3 regions of the Kribbella sp. VKM Ac-2571 genome follow, and region 2 is predicted to be linked to each of the others. Evidence: riboswitches for the same ligand, from Rfam matches in the RefSeq annotation. Region 2 holds a riboswitch; each other region holds the start of a gene.
What was found. Region 2 has a riboswitch for thiamine pyrophosphate ahead of EV651_RS07610 (cytosine permease). Riboswitches for the same ligand answer to the same signal wherever they lie in the genome.

Region 1 (5,082 bases), on a different contig from region 2:
GGTTGATGGGGTGGGACGCCTTCAAAACCAGTTGGTTGGGGCTTTCGGTGAGGGCGAAGGGGATGGTGACGGGGTGGGTGGTGCCCCGGATCGTCAGGTCGCCGGTGACGTCGACGCGTTGGGGTCCGGTCGGTACGACGGCGGTCGCGACGAAGGTCATCGCCGGGTAGGTCGGCGTACCGAAGAAGTCGCGGCGCAGGTGGGCGTCGCGGCGGTCGTTGCCGGTGTCGACGCTGTCCATCTGGACGCTCAGCCAGCCGGTTGAGGCCGCCGGGTTGGCGCTGTCCACTCGGAACGCGCCCTCGAAGGCCGTGAATCGGCCGTGGACCTTGCCGCCCACGCGGTGTGCGGCCACAAACCCGATCTGGGTCCGCTCCCCGTCGAGTACGTAATAGTCGCTCATACGGGGTACGACGAGGCAGCGCGGTGGACTGTCAGTCGATGATGGCTGAGGTGATGCGGCGGGGGGTGATGTCGAACATCGAGTCCTCGGGTGGGTTGGCCAGGTACGCCGCGCGGTTCTCCTCCGGCAGGTACTTCTCCACCATCGCGTTCAGCAGGTCGGGGTCGAGGGGAAGGAATCGCGCCACCCCCTGCATGTTGACGTACTTCGCCGTCGCCCCGTCGACCGTCTGGATCGAGAGTGACAGCTCGCCTGTGCCGGTCCGGTGCAGTCTGGTCTTCTTCGACTTGGCCGGCGTCATCACCTGGAATCTGTTGTCGTCGGGCAGGTGGCGGAACCACACCGGCGTCACATGCGGCGACCAGCCCGGTTCGTCGACCGCCAGCACGGCCACCAGCGGCTGCGCCAGGAACTCTGCAATTTCGTCGTCGTCCATCGCTCGAAATCCCATGGAAACCACGCTCCCACCAGCCACCGACAATTCCGCCATACTTCGTGTCGTGACTGAATGCGAGGCGCCGTGCTCACCTACGTCCTGAACTCGCAGGATCTGGCCGACGTGCGGTTCGCGGTGTCGCCGGTGGCCGAGATGGTGCTGTCGTTGCGGGCGCTCCGGGATCCCGGCCGCTTCCCGCTGCAGCTCGGCTGGGTTCGCACCGTACAGCCGCAGGTCGCTGCCCTGGATTGGTCCGTACTGCGCTGGCTCGTCAACGACACCATGGGCAGTCCGGACTTCCTGACGCCACGACCGACCTCGCCGCTCACCCAGCTCTCCGACGAGCTCAACCTGATCGCGACCGTCAACCCCGAAACCTTCGAGCGCCAGCTGGTAGCGGTCAACGGCGAGCTGCCAGGAGAGCTGACCGTGGACAAGGTGGTCGAGGCACTCAGCGAGTACTGGGACGCTGTAATGGCGCCGTACTGGAGCCGCATGCGCACCCTCCTCTCCGCCGACATCAGCTACCGCGGCCACGTCGTCACCCAGCAAGGGACGGGCGCGATGCTCAACGGACTGGGCCCGGCAATCACGTACGCCGATGGCCTGCTCAAGGTCGACCGCGTAGCCGAGCAGAGCCGCACCGAACACGTCGATGGTCGCGGGCTCGTACTGCAGCCGACCCTGTTCGGACCGCACGCCGTCATCCCGTTCGACCCCGGCGCCGAACCGCTGCTCGGCTACCCGCCACGCAGTCAGGCCAACCTGTGGTCCGTCGTCGAGCCACCGTCGCGCCACGACCTCGCGCAATTGATCGGTACGCCGAGAGCGCACATCCTCGCGCTCCTCACCTATCCCCGTACGACGACCGACCTGGCCGGCGAACTGAAGGTGACGCCGTCCGCGGTGAGCCAGCACCTGCAACTACTGCGCCGTACCGGCCTCGTCGAACCGCAACGCACCGGCAAACAGGTCCTCTACCGCCCGACGGAGCTCGCGGCCCTCTTGACCGGGACAGCCGTCGATTGAGCTGTCAGCTATAGTCGAAGCGTCCGCGGGAGCTCGCAGGAAGTGGGCTGAGAGGGTGACCGGACCGTCACCGACCGCTGAACCTGAATCGGGTAATTCCGGCGTAGGGAGGAAGCGATGGAATCCGTCTGGGTGAACGGTACGGCGGTCGACGTACCGCCGGGCAAGTCGGTGGCTGAGTTGATCGCGGAGTACTCCGATCGCTCCACCGGGATCGCGGTCGCGGTGAATCAGAACGTGCTGACCAAGGCCGAATGGGCGCAGACCACCCTGCGACCGGGCGACCGGGTCGAGATCGTCAGCGCGACGCAGGGAGGCTGACCATGGATGATCCACTGGAGCTGGGCGGGCGCACGTACACGTCGCGCCTCATCATGGGGACCGGCGGTTCGGCCAACCTGGAAGTGATGGAGGAGGCATTGATTGCCTCCGGCACCCAACTGACCACGGTCGCGATGCGCCGGCTCGGCACCGGTCACGAAGGCTCGGTGCTCGACGTCCTGAAGAAGCACGGCATCGACGTACTGCCGAACACGGCCGGCTGCCACACCGCGGCCGAGGCCGTGCTGACCGCCAAGCTGGCCCGCGAGGCGCTCGGGACCGACCTGATCAAGGTCGAGGTCGTTGCCGACGACCACCTGCTGCTGCCGGACCCGTTCGAGCTGCTCGATGCCGTGGAGGCGTTGGTGGCCGACGGTTTCACGGTGCTGCCGTACACGAACGACGACCCGATCCTCGCCCGCCGCCTCGAGCAGGCCGGTTGCGCGGCCGTGATGCCGTTGGCCGCACCCATCGGTTCGGCGCTCGGGATCCGCAACCCGCACAACATCGCGCTGATCGCCGAGGCGGCGAACGTTCCGGTGATCGTGGATGCGGGCATCGGTACGGCGAGTGACGCCGCGCTGGCGATGGAACTCGGATGCGACGCGGTCATGCTCGCGACCCCGGTGACCCGTGCGGAGAAGCCCGCTCTGATGGCCGCCGCGATGCGCGACGCCGTCTCGGCCGGCCGGAACGCACGTCTCGCCGGCCGGGTGCCGAAGAGATGGCAGTCGGCGCTGGCGTCGTCGCCTACAACCGGCCTGCCAACGTTCTAGCCTCGGCCGCGTCGACCGCCCGGTCCAGCAGGAGCGCGGTGAGCGACAACGTCAGGTCCTGGTTGGGTTGCAGCACCAACGGCTGCTCCCACGCGAGCGCCGGGCACGCGCCGACGTACTCCTCGGATCGCAAGAACCACGGCCAGACCTCGTCCGGCTGCAGCAACAGCAGGCTGACATCGCCTTGGACGAACGCGAGCCACGGGCTACAAGACCCGAAGGCGGCATTCAGCCCTTCGCCGTCGGCGCTGAGCACCGTCGTCTCCGCGGCAGGCAGTCGCCAGAAGAGACCGCCGTACGCCGCTCCCTCGCGACCGTTGGTGGCCGGGCTCTCGATCCGGATCGAGCCGTAGCGGGCGGTGAGGACGCTGCGCCAGTCGAGCCGCCAGCCACCGAACGCGAGATCCCCGAACAGGCGCCGGCGTTCGACGAGTTGCGGCCGCCCTTGCTCGTCGTACCAGGTGATGTCGTCGACCAGCTCGCGGTCGTTGACGGTTACGCCGCGGCTGCGTTGCTGACCGTGGTTCGTGAGGAGGGTCGGGCCCTGACCGCGGACGTACGTCCGGCCGCCCCAGTGCGAGGTGCCGTTGACCTGCGCGACGGCGAGCGAGACGCCGTAGTGATGCCGATGGTCGACCGGGGTGACCTCGGTCAGCGGGTGGCCGCCGAGCGTCCGGACCGGGTGCAGATAAGGACGTGGCGCGTGGACCTGGGGCATGCGCCGTCCGAACTCGTACCGCGCGAGCAACCCCGCCGAGCTCCCGAGCGCGAAGATGTCCCCCTGCTGCTGCCACCCGACCTGATCAGCTGACGCGTCGGAGCGCGGCTCCTGCGGCACCGGCCCCGTACTCGCCCGCACCGCCAACCGCAGCTCGGGTACGCCGCCCACCTCGTCCGGAAGCCCCGTGACCGACGCGTGCAACCGCTGCCACGCCAGTTCGCCGAGGTCCTTCTGCGGCACCCGCACAGTCGTCAGCGACGGTACGGCGAAGCGCGCGAGCCCGATGTCGTCCATCCCGGCCACCGACAGATCGGCCGGTACGGCGACCCCGACCTCGTTGAGCCGCGCGAGCAGCCCGAACGCCACCAGATCGTTGAACGCGACGACCGCGGTGACCTGCGATTCGAGCACCCGCTCCACCGCGGCGTACCCGTCCTCGATCGACCGGCCGCACTCGAGCCGGACGAGCTCCAGCCCCGGGATCTCCCGCTCGGCGACCGCGAGCGCCTGCAGCCGCAGCACGTTGGACGTGCTCGCCGCCGGACCGGACAGGAACGCGAGCCGCCTGTGGCCGAGACCGACCAGGTGATCGACGACGATCCGTACGGCGCGACCGTAGTCGACCACCACCGACGTCACCTCCGCCGGCCCTTGGCGGTTGACCAGGATCACCGGCTGCACCTGGGGCAGGAGTTCGAGCAGCCCCTCCTCGTCGATCCGCGGCGAGACCATGATCAGCGCGTCGCAGCGCCGCCGGGCCTCGATCGCGATCGCCGCCTCGGCCTTCGGGTCCTCGTCGGTCTCGGCGACCAGCACCTTGTACCCGGCCGCCGCGGACGCGTTCGTGATGCCGCGCAGGATCTGCTGGAACAGCGGGTTGCCGAGATCCGGGACGACCAGCGCGACCATGTTCGTCCGGCCCAGCGACAGGCTGCGGGCCAGGTCGCTCGGCCGGTAGTTGAGGCGCTCCGCCGCGGCGCGCACCCGGGCGACGATCTCGGGTGCGACACCGAGGCGCCCGTTCATCACCCGGGACACGGTCGCGCGCGACACCTCCGCCGCCCGCGCGACGTCGGCAATCGTGATCGAGTCCTTCGGTGTCCTGCCCATCAAGCCGTCTTTCTCGCACCCGGGCGGGTCCGAACAAACCCCGCCATCGTCCATGGTCGCCTGTCGCGTTGGGAAACCGCATTCCGAACTCTAGGCGAACTCGGTGCGTCGCGGCGCCGGCGGCGGGTGGAGACGGCGTCCACGGGAGTGAGCTCGAGTGGTCGACCGGCTTCGGTCCGCCGACGCGCGCCTGGTTGCTGCGTCCCGCGGACGGCCCGCTCGGACCCGGTCTGCTGGGGCTGCACTGCCACGCCGGCGTGAAGTCGATCGGCGCGGAGCGGATGGT
Region 2 (5,082 bases):
ATGAACGTCCTCTACTCGTTGCAGCACCTCGGCTACACGATCCCGCCGCAGGCCGACGCCGGGTGGATCGGGGAGGCCGGCCCGGGTCCGTCGTACCTCGACGAAGAGTCGGGCGGCCCGGACAACGACTTCACCAACCGGAACACGACCTTCATGACCTGGAACCTGCTGCACTTCGCGCGGATGCTCAAGGACGCCGGTGGGGTCCCGGCACACGGCAACCAGCGGTCCGAGTGGGACGCCGGCTGCCGGTTCGACTTCGAGAACCCGGAGTACCGCTGACTCCCGGCGCGCTGCTGTACCGTCGGGCTGTGGGGGTGGGGGTGCCGACGGACGACGTACTCGTCGCCGGTCTACGGACCGGGGACGAGGAGACGTTCGCGTGTCTGCTGAACGGCTGGTCGGGGTCGATGCTGCGGCTGGCCCGCTCGTTCGTGTCCACCACAGCCAGCGCCGAGGAAGTCGTCCAGGACACCTGGCTGGCCGTTTTCGAAGGGATCGGGCGCTTCGAGGGTCGCTCCTCACTACGCACCTGGGTCTACCGGATCCTCGTCAACATCGCCCGGAAGCGGGCCTCCCGCGAACAACGGACCGTGCCTTGGACCAGCCTGGCCCCGGATCACGAGCCGACGGTCGATCCGGAGCGCTTCCGCGGCGCCCACGAGCAGTACCCGGGCGGTTGGCGTGCGTTTCCGGACCGCTGGCCGACGACCGAGAGCGAGGTCCTCGCCCACGAGGTCCGGGCGACGGTGGCGGCCGCGATCGACAGCCTGCCGATCCGGCAGCAGGTGGTGCTGACGTTGCGAGACATCGACGGACACGCCGCGGAAGACGTGTGCGCGTTGCTGGAGATCTCCATGGCCAACGAGCGAGTCCTGCTGCACCGGGCCCGGGCAGCCGTTCGCGGCCGGCTGGAGGGCTACTTCACCACCGCCGGAGTTGAGTCATGACGTGTGCGGAAGTGGTCGAGCTCGTCACCGCCTATCTCGACGGCGCGTTGGATGCGGCGACCGAGCAGCGATTCGTCGAGCATCTGGCGCTCTGCGACGGCTGCGAGATCTACGTCGAGCAGATCCGTCGGACGGCCGCCGAGGTCGGGCAGGTGGAACCCGGGAACCTCTCCGACGAGACCCGCAACCGCTTGATGGACGCCTTCCGCACCTTCCCGCGCGATTGACCGCGTAACGTCCGGCCGCGTCGACGGCACTGAACGCGTATGCCGGATGTGCAGTTCACCAACCTGTTCGCGGTTACTCTGATCGCGCTGCTCGCACCGCTGCTGCTCGGGCTCGCTCCGCGCCTCCGGGTGCCGGCCGTCGTGCTGGAAATCGTGGCCGGGATCGTGCTGGGGCCGCATGGACTCGGCCTGGTCGACATCGATCTGCCGCTGCAGATCGTCTCGCTGTTGGGGCTGGGCTTTCTGCTGTTCCTGGCCGGCCTGGAGATCGACGTGCACCGGCTGCGCGGACAGGTGTTGCGGCTGGCGGTACTGGGCTACCTGGTGACGCTGCTGCTGGGTGGGCTGGTCGGCTTCGGGTTTTCCGCAGTCGGCTGGGTGCACAGCGCACTCCTGCTGGCAGTCACGTTGTCCGCGACCTCGTTGGGTCTAGTCGTGCCGGTACTCAAGGACGCGGACAAGGCCGAGGGAGTTGTCGGGCAGTTCACCATTGCGGCAGCATCGGTCGCCGACTTCGCTGCCGTACTGGTGCTGTCACTCGTTTTCTCGACCGAAGGTGGCAGCGCGGGTGAGCGACTGGTCATGGTGGGCCTGTTCGCTCTGCTCGTGGTTGTCACGGGTCTGGTGGTCGCCTCCGCTGGACGGTCGCAGCGACTCGGTGGCGTGCTGCTGCGGTTACAGGACACCACCGCGGAGATTCGGGTCCGAGCCGCCGTGGTGCTGTTGGTCGCGTTCGTCGCGCTGGCTGAGCAGTTCGGGTTGGAGACGATCCTCGGCGCGTTCCTGGCCGGTGCGGTGGTCGGGCTGGTCGACCGGGACGCCACGTCGCATCCACGCTTCCGGGTCAAGCTGGAGGCGTTGGGGTACGGGTTCCTGATTCCGGTGTTCTTCGTGACGAGCGGGCTCCGGCTCGACCTGCGCGGGCTGCTCGACGACCCGGCCGCGCTCGTGCGCGTGCCGCTGTTCCTGCTAGCACTGCTAGCGGTTCGCGGAGTACCGGCGTACCTCGCGGTGCGAACTCTCGGAGCTCGCGCGACGGCGGCGACCGCGCTGCTGCAGGCGACGTCGCTGCCGTTCATCGTGACCGCGACGCAGATCGGCGTGGCAACCGGTCTGATGACACCGGTCACCGCCGCCGCTCTCGTCTGTGCCGGGCTGTTGTCGGTGCTGCTGTTCCCGGCGGTTGCGCTGGTCCTGCTCAGGCAGGCTGCCGGCGGCCGATCCGGCCGAGGAGCACGGCGGCCAGCATCGAGACGATGATCGAGGTGTACGTCGCGCCGAGCCAGGTGGGGACGGGGTGGTCGTTGAAGAGGGCCTGCTGGACGTTCGTCCAGAACGGGGACCAGCCGGAGACGGTGCCGGGGTTCACCAACTGGTATGCGACGAAGCCGATCAGCCACGCGACGGTGGGTTGCCAGCGGAACTTCGCAGTACCGGAGACGTCCCACTTCATCTTGCTGACCACGAAGAAGTCCGCGATCGCGACCGCGAACAGCGGGATGAAGACCGAGCCGATCAGGTACAGGAACTGGGTGTAGTTGCCCAGGTCGATGAACAGCGCGATACCGGTGGCGATCACGCCGATCGCCACCGAGATCCAGCGGCGGTCGACGTGGCCGATCAGATTGTGTGCGGACTGCGTGGTCGAGTAGACGTTCGCGTACGCCTCGTCGACCTCGTCCACCAGCAGTACGAGCAGCGCGACCGCACCCGCGGGCAGTGTGACCAGTGCGGTGATCACGTCGTCGCTGTTGGTCTGCAGCGTTGCCACAGCGACGACACCGAGCGCGTAGTACCCGATCGCCGCCAGGCCGTAGCCGAGTGCGGACCCGGAGAACGCGGCCTTGTTGGTCCGCGAGTGCCGCGTGTAGTCCGCGGCCAGTGGTGCGAACGACACGACACCGGCAGCGGCCAGGTCGACCGCCGGCCAGAAGCCGAACACGCTGTCCTGAGGCAGGGCGTGCACCGGCTTGCTGAGCACCTGCACGAACAGGTACACCGACGCGAGCAGCACCAGCCAGACCATGAACTTCCGCAGGATCTTCACGCTGCCGAGCGGACGGACCGCCATCGCGGTGGCGATGATTCCGGCCAGTACGACGAACACCCAGCGCCACCGCTCACTCGTGACCGCGACCGCGGCCTGCGAGATCACGATGATCTCCATCGTCGCCCAGCCGACGTTCTGCGCGATGTTCAGCACGGTCGGCGCGATCGAGCCGCGGCGGCCGAACAGACCGCGCAGACTCGCCATCGCGGGCGCACCGGTGTGCGACCCGAACACGGCGGCACCGCCGAGCACCAACGCGCCGATGCCACAGCCGACGACCACGGCGAGCAGCCCCTGCCAGAGCGAGCCGGTGTACGCCGCCACGAGCGCACCGGTCACCGGGCCGAACAGCGAGATGCCGAAGTTGCCCCAGAGCGTGAACTGGTCGAAGAAGCCGAGCGTGCGCGGCGCATCGGTGGTGAGGACGAGCGGCGCCTCGGTAGTACTGGCAGGACGAACAGCTGTGTCGGTCATGAGCGACCCCACTCCCTACGCCGGCATTACCCGGTCAGGTTCAGGCGGTCGGCGACCCAGCTGTCGCCCTCTCAGCCCGCGCGTCCTCGGTGCGAGCTCCCGCATAGGTTTGTGCTGATGAGTCTAACTCGTCAGCTACTGTGCGGAAGAGCGGCCGCTCGTTCTATGAGAGCGGCCAGCTCGGGGCCGTTCGTGATGACCGGCATGTGCGCCCCGGAGTCCAGCGTGCGGGCCTCGCCGTGGCTGAGTTCCGCGAGCCGTTCGACCCATTCCGCCGTACACAGCAGGTCGTGCCGGCCGCGGACGAGGACCACCGGCGCTTGCACGTGGGACATGATTGCGGCCAGGTCGTGGTGTCTCGACGCCTCGCCGGCGCGGGCGATCGACGGCAGCGTCGTACGGGCGTATTGCGGACTGATCCGGACCAGCTTCGGCGCGTCCGGGATGGCGGAGCCGACGAGCCGGACCGCGCGGTCGACCCAACTCGAGAGCCGGATGTCGCCGGTCGGGGCGGCGAGCACGAGCGCGTGGGCCAGCTCGGCGTAGCGGACCGCCAGCTCGACGACGATCTGACAGCTCGCCGAGTGGCCGACGAGCACGGACCGCTCGCGGATCTTCTCGGCCAGCGCTACTGCGAGGGCACGGGGGTGCAGGTCCTCACGGGTGCCGGCCGGTTCGCCGTACCCGGGCAGAGTGACCACGTGGTACGGCGTGATGAGGTGCTCAACCGTCTGCGCGTACGACTCCGGGCCGAGGCCTAGGCCGGGCACGAGGACTACAGGTGCGTTCACTCCCAGGGAGCCTTGGCAGGAGCGCCTTTGACGACCGGGTTCGGTACGTCGGGCTTGAGCTCTCGGTACCCGAGGAAGAGGCCGACGGCCAGGATCAGCAGGCCGAAACCACCCCAGCCGTACGCCGTGGGCAGCCGGTGGACCGCATCGTCGCTGGCACCGAGGCCTGTGGACAACACCATGAGCAGCCAGACCAGGATCGGGACGACGGACACTGCGACCAGGAGCAGACCGGCCAGCTCGGCCGGGTCAGGCCGGCGACCGACCTTGTGGCGGGCCAGCACGTCGCGGATCCACATCACCAGCGCGGCAGTGCCGACGACCACGAGCAGCAGCTGGCCGATCGCGTCGAGCACATCCGTGCGGAGCGGGTGATTGAGCGGCGAGCCGGGCGCCTGCGAGATCTCACGGAGGGCGACGCGCTGCACGGAGACGACCAGCAGCCCGTAGATGGCGGCGATGAACCCGGCCAGGCCGACGACCCGGGCGGCACGTGGGTCGCGCGAGTGCTCCTCGCGGCCGTACGTCGGGAGCTCGTGCGGTTGCGGGCTCGCCGGGGTGCCGTACGGTGCACCGGGACGGTAGGCCGG
Region 3 (5,082 bases), on a different contig from region 2:
GCGCCATCACGTGGAACCTGATCACCTGGTACTTCGGTCTGCCGAGCTCGTCGTCGCACGCCCTGATCGGCGGCCTGGTCGGCGCCGGACTCGCCTCGAGCAGCACCGTGCTGTGGTCCGGAATCGTCGACAAGGTCGTCATACCGATGGTGCTGTCACCCGCCGTCGGCTTCGTCGGCGCTTTCCTGCTGATGACCGCGATCCTGTGGATCTTCCGCAACAGCAACCCCGGCCGGACCACGCGCGGCTTTCGGATGGCGCAGTCGGTCTCGGCGGCAGGAATGGCGCTCGGCCACGGCCTGCAGGACGCGCAGAAGACGATGGGCGTCATCTTCCTCGCGCTGCTCACCACCGGCCACGCGAACGCCCATGACGGCATCCCGATCTGGGTGAAGCTGTCGGCCGCGACCGCGATCTCGCTCGGTACGTACTCCGGCGGCTGGCGGATCATGCGGACCCTGGGTCGGCGGATCATCCACCTGGACCCGGCCCGCGGGTTCGCCTCCGAGGCGATCGCCGCCACCGTGCTGTACGTGATGGCGATCGGCCTGCACGCCCCGGTCTCCACCACCCACACGATCACCTCCGCGGTGATGGGCGCCGGCGCCACCAAGCGCCTGTCCGCCGTCCGCTGGGGCGTCGCCAAGGGCATCGTCACCGCCTGGATCCTCACCATCCCCGCCGCCGGCATCGTCGCCGCCGCCGTCTACGGCCTCGCCCACCTGATCCTCGAGTAAGTCCGAACCGGTTCATTCCGCAGTTCCATTGAGCTGTACGACGGGCGGTCTGGCGGCTGCCCGCCGTACAGCAGCCTGAAGACGCCTCTAGCGGTTCCAGCGGCGTACGGACTTGGCTACGTCCTTGGCGCGGATGGAGCCGAGGTTGTACTCCCAGGCGGCCAGGAGGCGGTCGCCGAGGACCTCTGGGTCCAGGTACGTGCGTGGGCGGACGGCGACCGCCCAGGTGGCCGCGGCCGCGTGGCCCTGCTGGTGGAGCAGGTGGTCGACGGTCGCCTCGATGCGGTTCGACTGGTTGCCGCCGAGGCCGTCCGTGGCCCACTCCTGCACGATCCGCGTGTCGTCGGCCGTCATCCGGGCCAGGTAGGTCAGTGGGCCACGCCAGAAACCCTTGCGACCGATGGTGTCCAGCGACTCGAGCGGGAACCAGCCGTTCTGGTTGCGCCGGCCGTTCACTGCCGACTCGATCTCCCGGGCGCGCTCCGCGGACAGCCCGCGGGTCGCCCAGTCGACGAAGAACGCCCCGGCATCCGGGATGTGCTCGGACACGTGCGGGGCGGGTGTCAGCGCCCCCGGGTCGAACAAGTGCAGTTCTTCCGATGAATCGAACAAAACCATCCCCGCAAGCTCTAGTACGCGAGCCACCGCAGCCGCCCGCCGTACAGGGACCCCCCAGGTTCCTGTTCCGTCAACGACAGACTTCGTACCCTCGTAACTGCCCGAGGGTCAAGGTCTGGTCCGGTCTACTGACGTTTCGCTGCCCGCCGGGCGAGTTCCTCGGCGTCCAGCCGTTGGGCCTCCTCGGGAGTCGGCGCGCTGCCGCCGTACGCGGCCGGCAACCACCAGGCACCGGCCGGTTGTTCGGGGTAGGCGCGGATCGTCTCGTCCAGCATCCCGGCCATCGTGGACCGCAGGTGCGCGGTCGCCTCGGCCGGGTCGTCGTCACGCGTCACGGTGATCGGCGCGCCGATGCTGATCGAGATCGGCCGGTGCCGGGTGAAGTCGCGCGGGTGGTCCTTGGTGAACATCCGCTGCGTGCCCCACAGGATCATCGGCAGCACCGGTACGCCGGCCTCCGCCGCCATCCGCACCGTGCCGGACTTGAACTCCTTGAGCTCGAACGACCGGCTGATCGTCGCCTCCGGGAACACACCGACGACCTCGCCCGCGGCGAGATGGTCCAGGGCGTGCTGGTACGACGCGGCACCCGCGTCCCGGTCCACCGGGATGTGATGCATTCCGCGCATCAACGGGCCGGAGTACCGGTTGCGGAACAGCACCTCCTTCGCCATGAACCGGACGAGCCGCTTGGCCGGAAGTGCGCCGTACCCGCCGAGGATGAAGTCGACGTAGCTGATGTGGTTGAGCGCGATCAATGCCCCGCCGGTCCGCGGCACGTTCTCGGCGCCGGTCAGGCGGATCTTCAGGTCCAGCACCTTGAACGCGGTCTTCGCGAAAGCGACGACGGGCGGGTACACAAGATCTCGCATCTCTAGAACTTACAGGCTTCGTCTAGGGTGTGCGGTGACAACTGGAGATCGCGGGAGCTCGCACCGTAGTGGGCTGAGAGGGCGGCTGGGCCAGGAATCAAACACTGGAACCCGGCGCCGCCGACCGCCGAACCTGTCCGGGTAATTCCGGCGTAGGGAGCAGCAGCATGGTGAATGTCAGCACGATCCGCCCGGCCGTCACCACGGGCCCGATCTCGGGCTCGGAGAAGATCTATCGCGGAGAGCTCGGGGTACCGGCGCGCCGCGTGAATCTCACCAACGGCGAGCACTTCGACCTGTACGACACGTCCGGTCCGTACACCGACGCGTCGGCGCGGATCGACGTCCAGGCCGGTCTTCCCGCGTTGCGGCGCGAGTGGATCGCCGGGCGCGAGTCGCGGACCCAGCTCGGGCACGCGCGGGCCGGGGTGATCACCGAGGAGATGCGGTACGTCGCGCTGCGGGAAGGGCTCGATCCCGAGTTCGTCCGGGCCGAGGTGGCGCGCGGACGCGCGGTGATCCCGGCGAACCGGCAGCACCCGGAGAGCGAGCCGATGATCATCGGGAAGAAGTTCCTGGTGAAGGTGAACGCGAACATCGGCAACTCCGCCGTCAGCAGCTCGGTCGAGGAAGAGGTTGAGAAACTCGTCTGGGCGACCCGGTGGGGCGCGGACACCGTGATGGACCTGTCCACCGGGAAGAACATCCACGAGACGCGGGAGTGGATCCTGCGGAACTCGCCGGTGCCGATCGGGACGGTGCCGCTGTACCAGGCTCTGGAGAAGGTCAAGGGCGATCCGGCGGCGCTGTCGTGGGAGGTGTACCGCGACACCGTGATCGAGCAGTGCGAGCAGGGTGTGGACTACATGACCGTGCACGCCGGCGTACTGCTGCGGTACGTGCCGCTGACCGCGCGGCGGATCACCGGCATCGTGTCGCGTGGCGGCTCGATCATGGCCGCGTGGTGCCTGGCGCACCACCAGGAGTCCTTCCTCTACACGCATTTCGCGGAACTGTGCGAGATTCTCCGCGAGTACGACGTGACGTTCTCGCTCGGGGACGGTTTGCGGCCGGGCTGTATCTCGGACGCCAACGACGAGGCGCAGTTCGCCGAGTTGCGGACGTTGGGGGAGCTGACCCGGATCGCCTGGGAGCACGACGTACAGGTGATGATCGAGGGCCCCGGACACGTGCCGATGCACAAGATCGCCGAGAACGTCCGGCTCGAGGAGGAGCTGTGCGGGGAGGCGCCGTTCTACACGTTGGGGCCGTTGGCAACTGATGTGGCACCGGCGTACGACCACATCACGTCGGCGATCGGCGCGGCCCAGATCGGCTGGCTGGGTACGGCGATGCTCTGCTATGTCACGCCCAAGGAGCATCTCGGCCTGCCCGATCGTGATGACGTGAAGACCGGCGTGATCACCTACAAGATCGCCGCCCACGCGGCCGATCTGGCCAAGGGGCATCCGGGCGCGCAGGCCTGGGACGACACGTTGTCCAAGGCAAGGTTCGAGTTCCGCTGGGAGGACCAGTTCAACCTCTCGCTGGATCCGGACACGGCTCGGTCGTTCCACGACGAGACGTTGCCGGCCGAGCCCGCGAAGACCGCGCACTTCTGCTCGATGTGCGGCCCGAAGTTCTGCTCGATGCGGATCACCGCCGACATCCGCGCGTACGCCGAGGAACACGGCCTGACGTCGGCGGACGCCATCGAGGCCGGCTTCGCGGAGATGTCGGAGACCTTCAAGGCCGGCGACCAGAAGCTCTACCTGCCGATCACGGACTGAGTACAAAACCCGTCCGGCCCGGCGCGAATCGGGCTCCGGGCCGGATACGGGGAGTAACTGGCTGAACCGATTCAGGTTTTGGCCTTCACTCTACGTGAATAAGACTGTAGCCTTAACCCGTTCGGAAGGAGGTGCAGGGCATGGTCTTCGTTCTCACGGTAGATCAGCGCGGCAGCCGAAGCACGAGCGATCTCGTACCCGAGCTACTCAACTCCCTGAACCGCCGGCCGCGGCGGACCGGACTGCTGCGGAAGTTCGAGCGGACCGCCGGCGACGAGGTGCAGGGCGTGCTGTCGGAGGCCCGTCCGACCGTCGACGTGATCGTCGAGCTGCTCCGGTCGGACAACTGGTACGTCGGACTCGGCGTCGGTGAGGTCACCGAGCCGCTGCCACGCAGTACCCGGGCCGGAAGCGGCGACGCGTTCGTGTTCGCGCGGGAGGCGGTGACGCGGGCGAAGTCCAGTCAGCACCACGTGAACGTGGTCGGAGCGGACTCCCGCAGGGCAGAGCAGGTGGAGACGGTGCTGTGGCTGATGGCGTCCGTGCTGCGGCGGCGCAGTGACCGTGGCTGGGCAGTGGCCGACCTGTTGGGCGAAGGACTCACAAGGCGGGAGATCGGCGTGAAACTCGGCATCAGCCAGTCGGCGGTGACGCAACGTGCCCAGGCCGCGGGCTTCGCCGAGGAACAGCGCGGACGGGTGCTCGCCGCGGATCTTCTCGGTGCCGGGGCAGCTGCGTGACGGCGCTGGTCCTGTCGTTGACCGGTGCCGCCCTGGTCCTCGCCGTACTCGCCTGGGTGCCCAGGTCGTCCGGCTCCACCCTCGAGATCGTCATCAGCGGGCTCATGCTGGCCTGCCTCGCCGCTGTCGGCGTACTGCTGCTCGCGGGGCATGGCGTGTCCGGCTGGGCCGAGCGCTGGTGGAACGTACTGCTCCTGCTGGCCGGAGCGTTGGCAGTGACAGGGGGCGGGCCGCTGACGACCTCCGTCCTGGCGCTCGCCGACCGAGGGAACACACGCGCCCAGTCGACGCAGAAGGCCGGGGAGGTACTGCGAGGCGGCGCGCT

Region 1: another riboswitch for thiamine pyrophosphate. It lies ahead of thiS (sulfur carrier protein ThiS); the one in region 2 lies ahead of EV651_RS07610 (cytosine permease).
Region 3: another riboswitch for thiamine pyrophosphate. It lies ahead of thiC (phosphomethylpyrimidine synthase ThiC); the one in region 2 lies ahead of EV651_RS07610 (cytosine permease).

The regions. Positions count from the first base shown of each region.
Region 1 covers NZ_SNWS01000011.1:117,145-122,226, forward strand. Annotated here, with positions in the region: gene EV651_RS24080 (YceI family protein) at 1-403, opposite strand, end outside; gene EV651_RS24085 (pyridoxamine 5'-phosphate oxidase family protein) at 435-854, opposite strand; gene EV651_RS24090 (DUF5937 family protein) at 912-1,868, shown strand; TPP riboswitch at 1,884-1,995, shown strand; gene thiS (sulfur carrier protein ThiS) at 1,986-2,189, shown strand; gene EV651_RS24100 (thiazole synthase) at 2,192-2,965, shown strand; gene EV651_RS24105 (DUF6807 family protein) at 2,940-4,796, opposite strand; gene EV651_RS24110 (acetylesterase) at 4,991-5,082, shown strand, end outside.
Region 2 covers NZ_SNWS01000003.1:61,295-66,376, forward strand. Annotated here, with positions in the region: gene EV651_RS07590 (flavodoxin family protein) at 1-282, shown strand, start outside; gene EV651_RS07595 (RNA polymerase sigma factor) at 312-950, shown strand; gene EV651_RS07600 (anti-sigma factor) at 947-1,177, shown strand; gene EV651_RS07605 (cation:proton antiporter) at 1,217-2,437, shown strand; gene EV651_RS07610 (cytosine permease) at 2,376-3,701, opposite strand; TPP riboswitch at 3,697-3,814, opposite strand; gene EV651_RS07615 (alpha/beta fold hydrolase) at 3,833-4,492, opposite strand; gene EV651_RS07620 (hypothetical protein) at 4,489-5,082, opposite strand, start outside.
Region 3 covers NZ_SNWS01000010.1:65,218-70,299, forward strand. Annotated here, with positions in the region: gene EV651_RS22310 (inorganic phosphate transporter) at 1-737, shown strand, start outside; gene EV651_RS22315 (hypothetical protein) at 825-1,355, opposite strand; gene EV651_RS22320 (1-acyl-sn-glycerol-3-phosphate acyltransferase) at 1,481-2,227, opposite strand; TPP riboswitch at 2,268-2,404, shown strand; gene thiC (phosphomethylpyrimidine synthase ThiC) at 2,395-4,017, shown strand; gene EV651_RS22330 (transposase) at 4,158-4,757, shown strand; gene EV651_RS22335 (hypothetical protein) at 4,754-5,082, shown strand, end outside.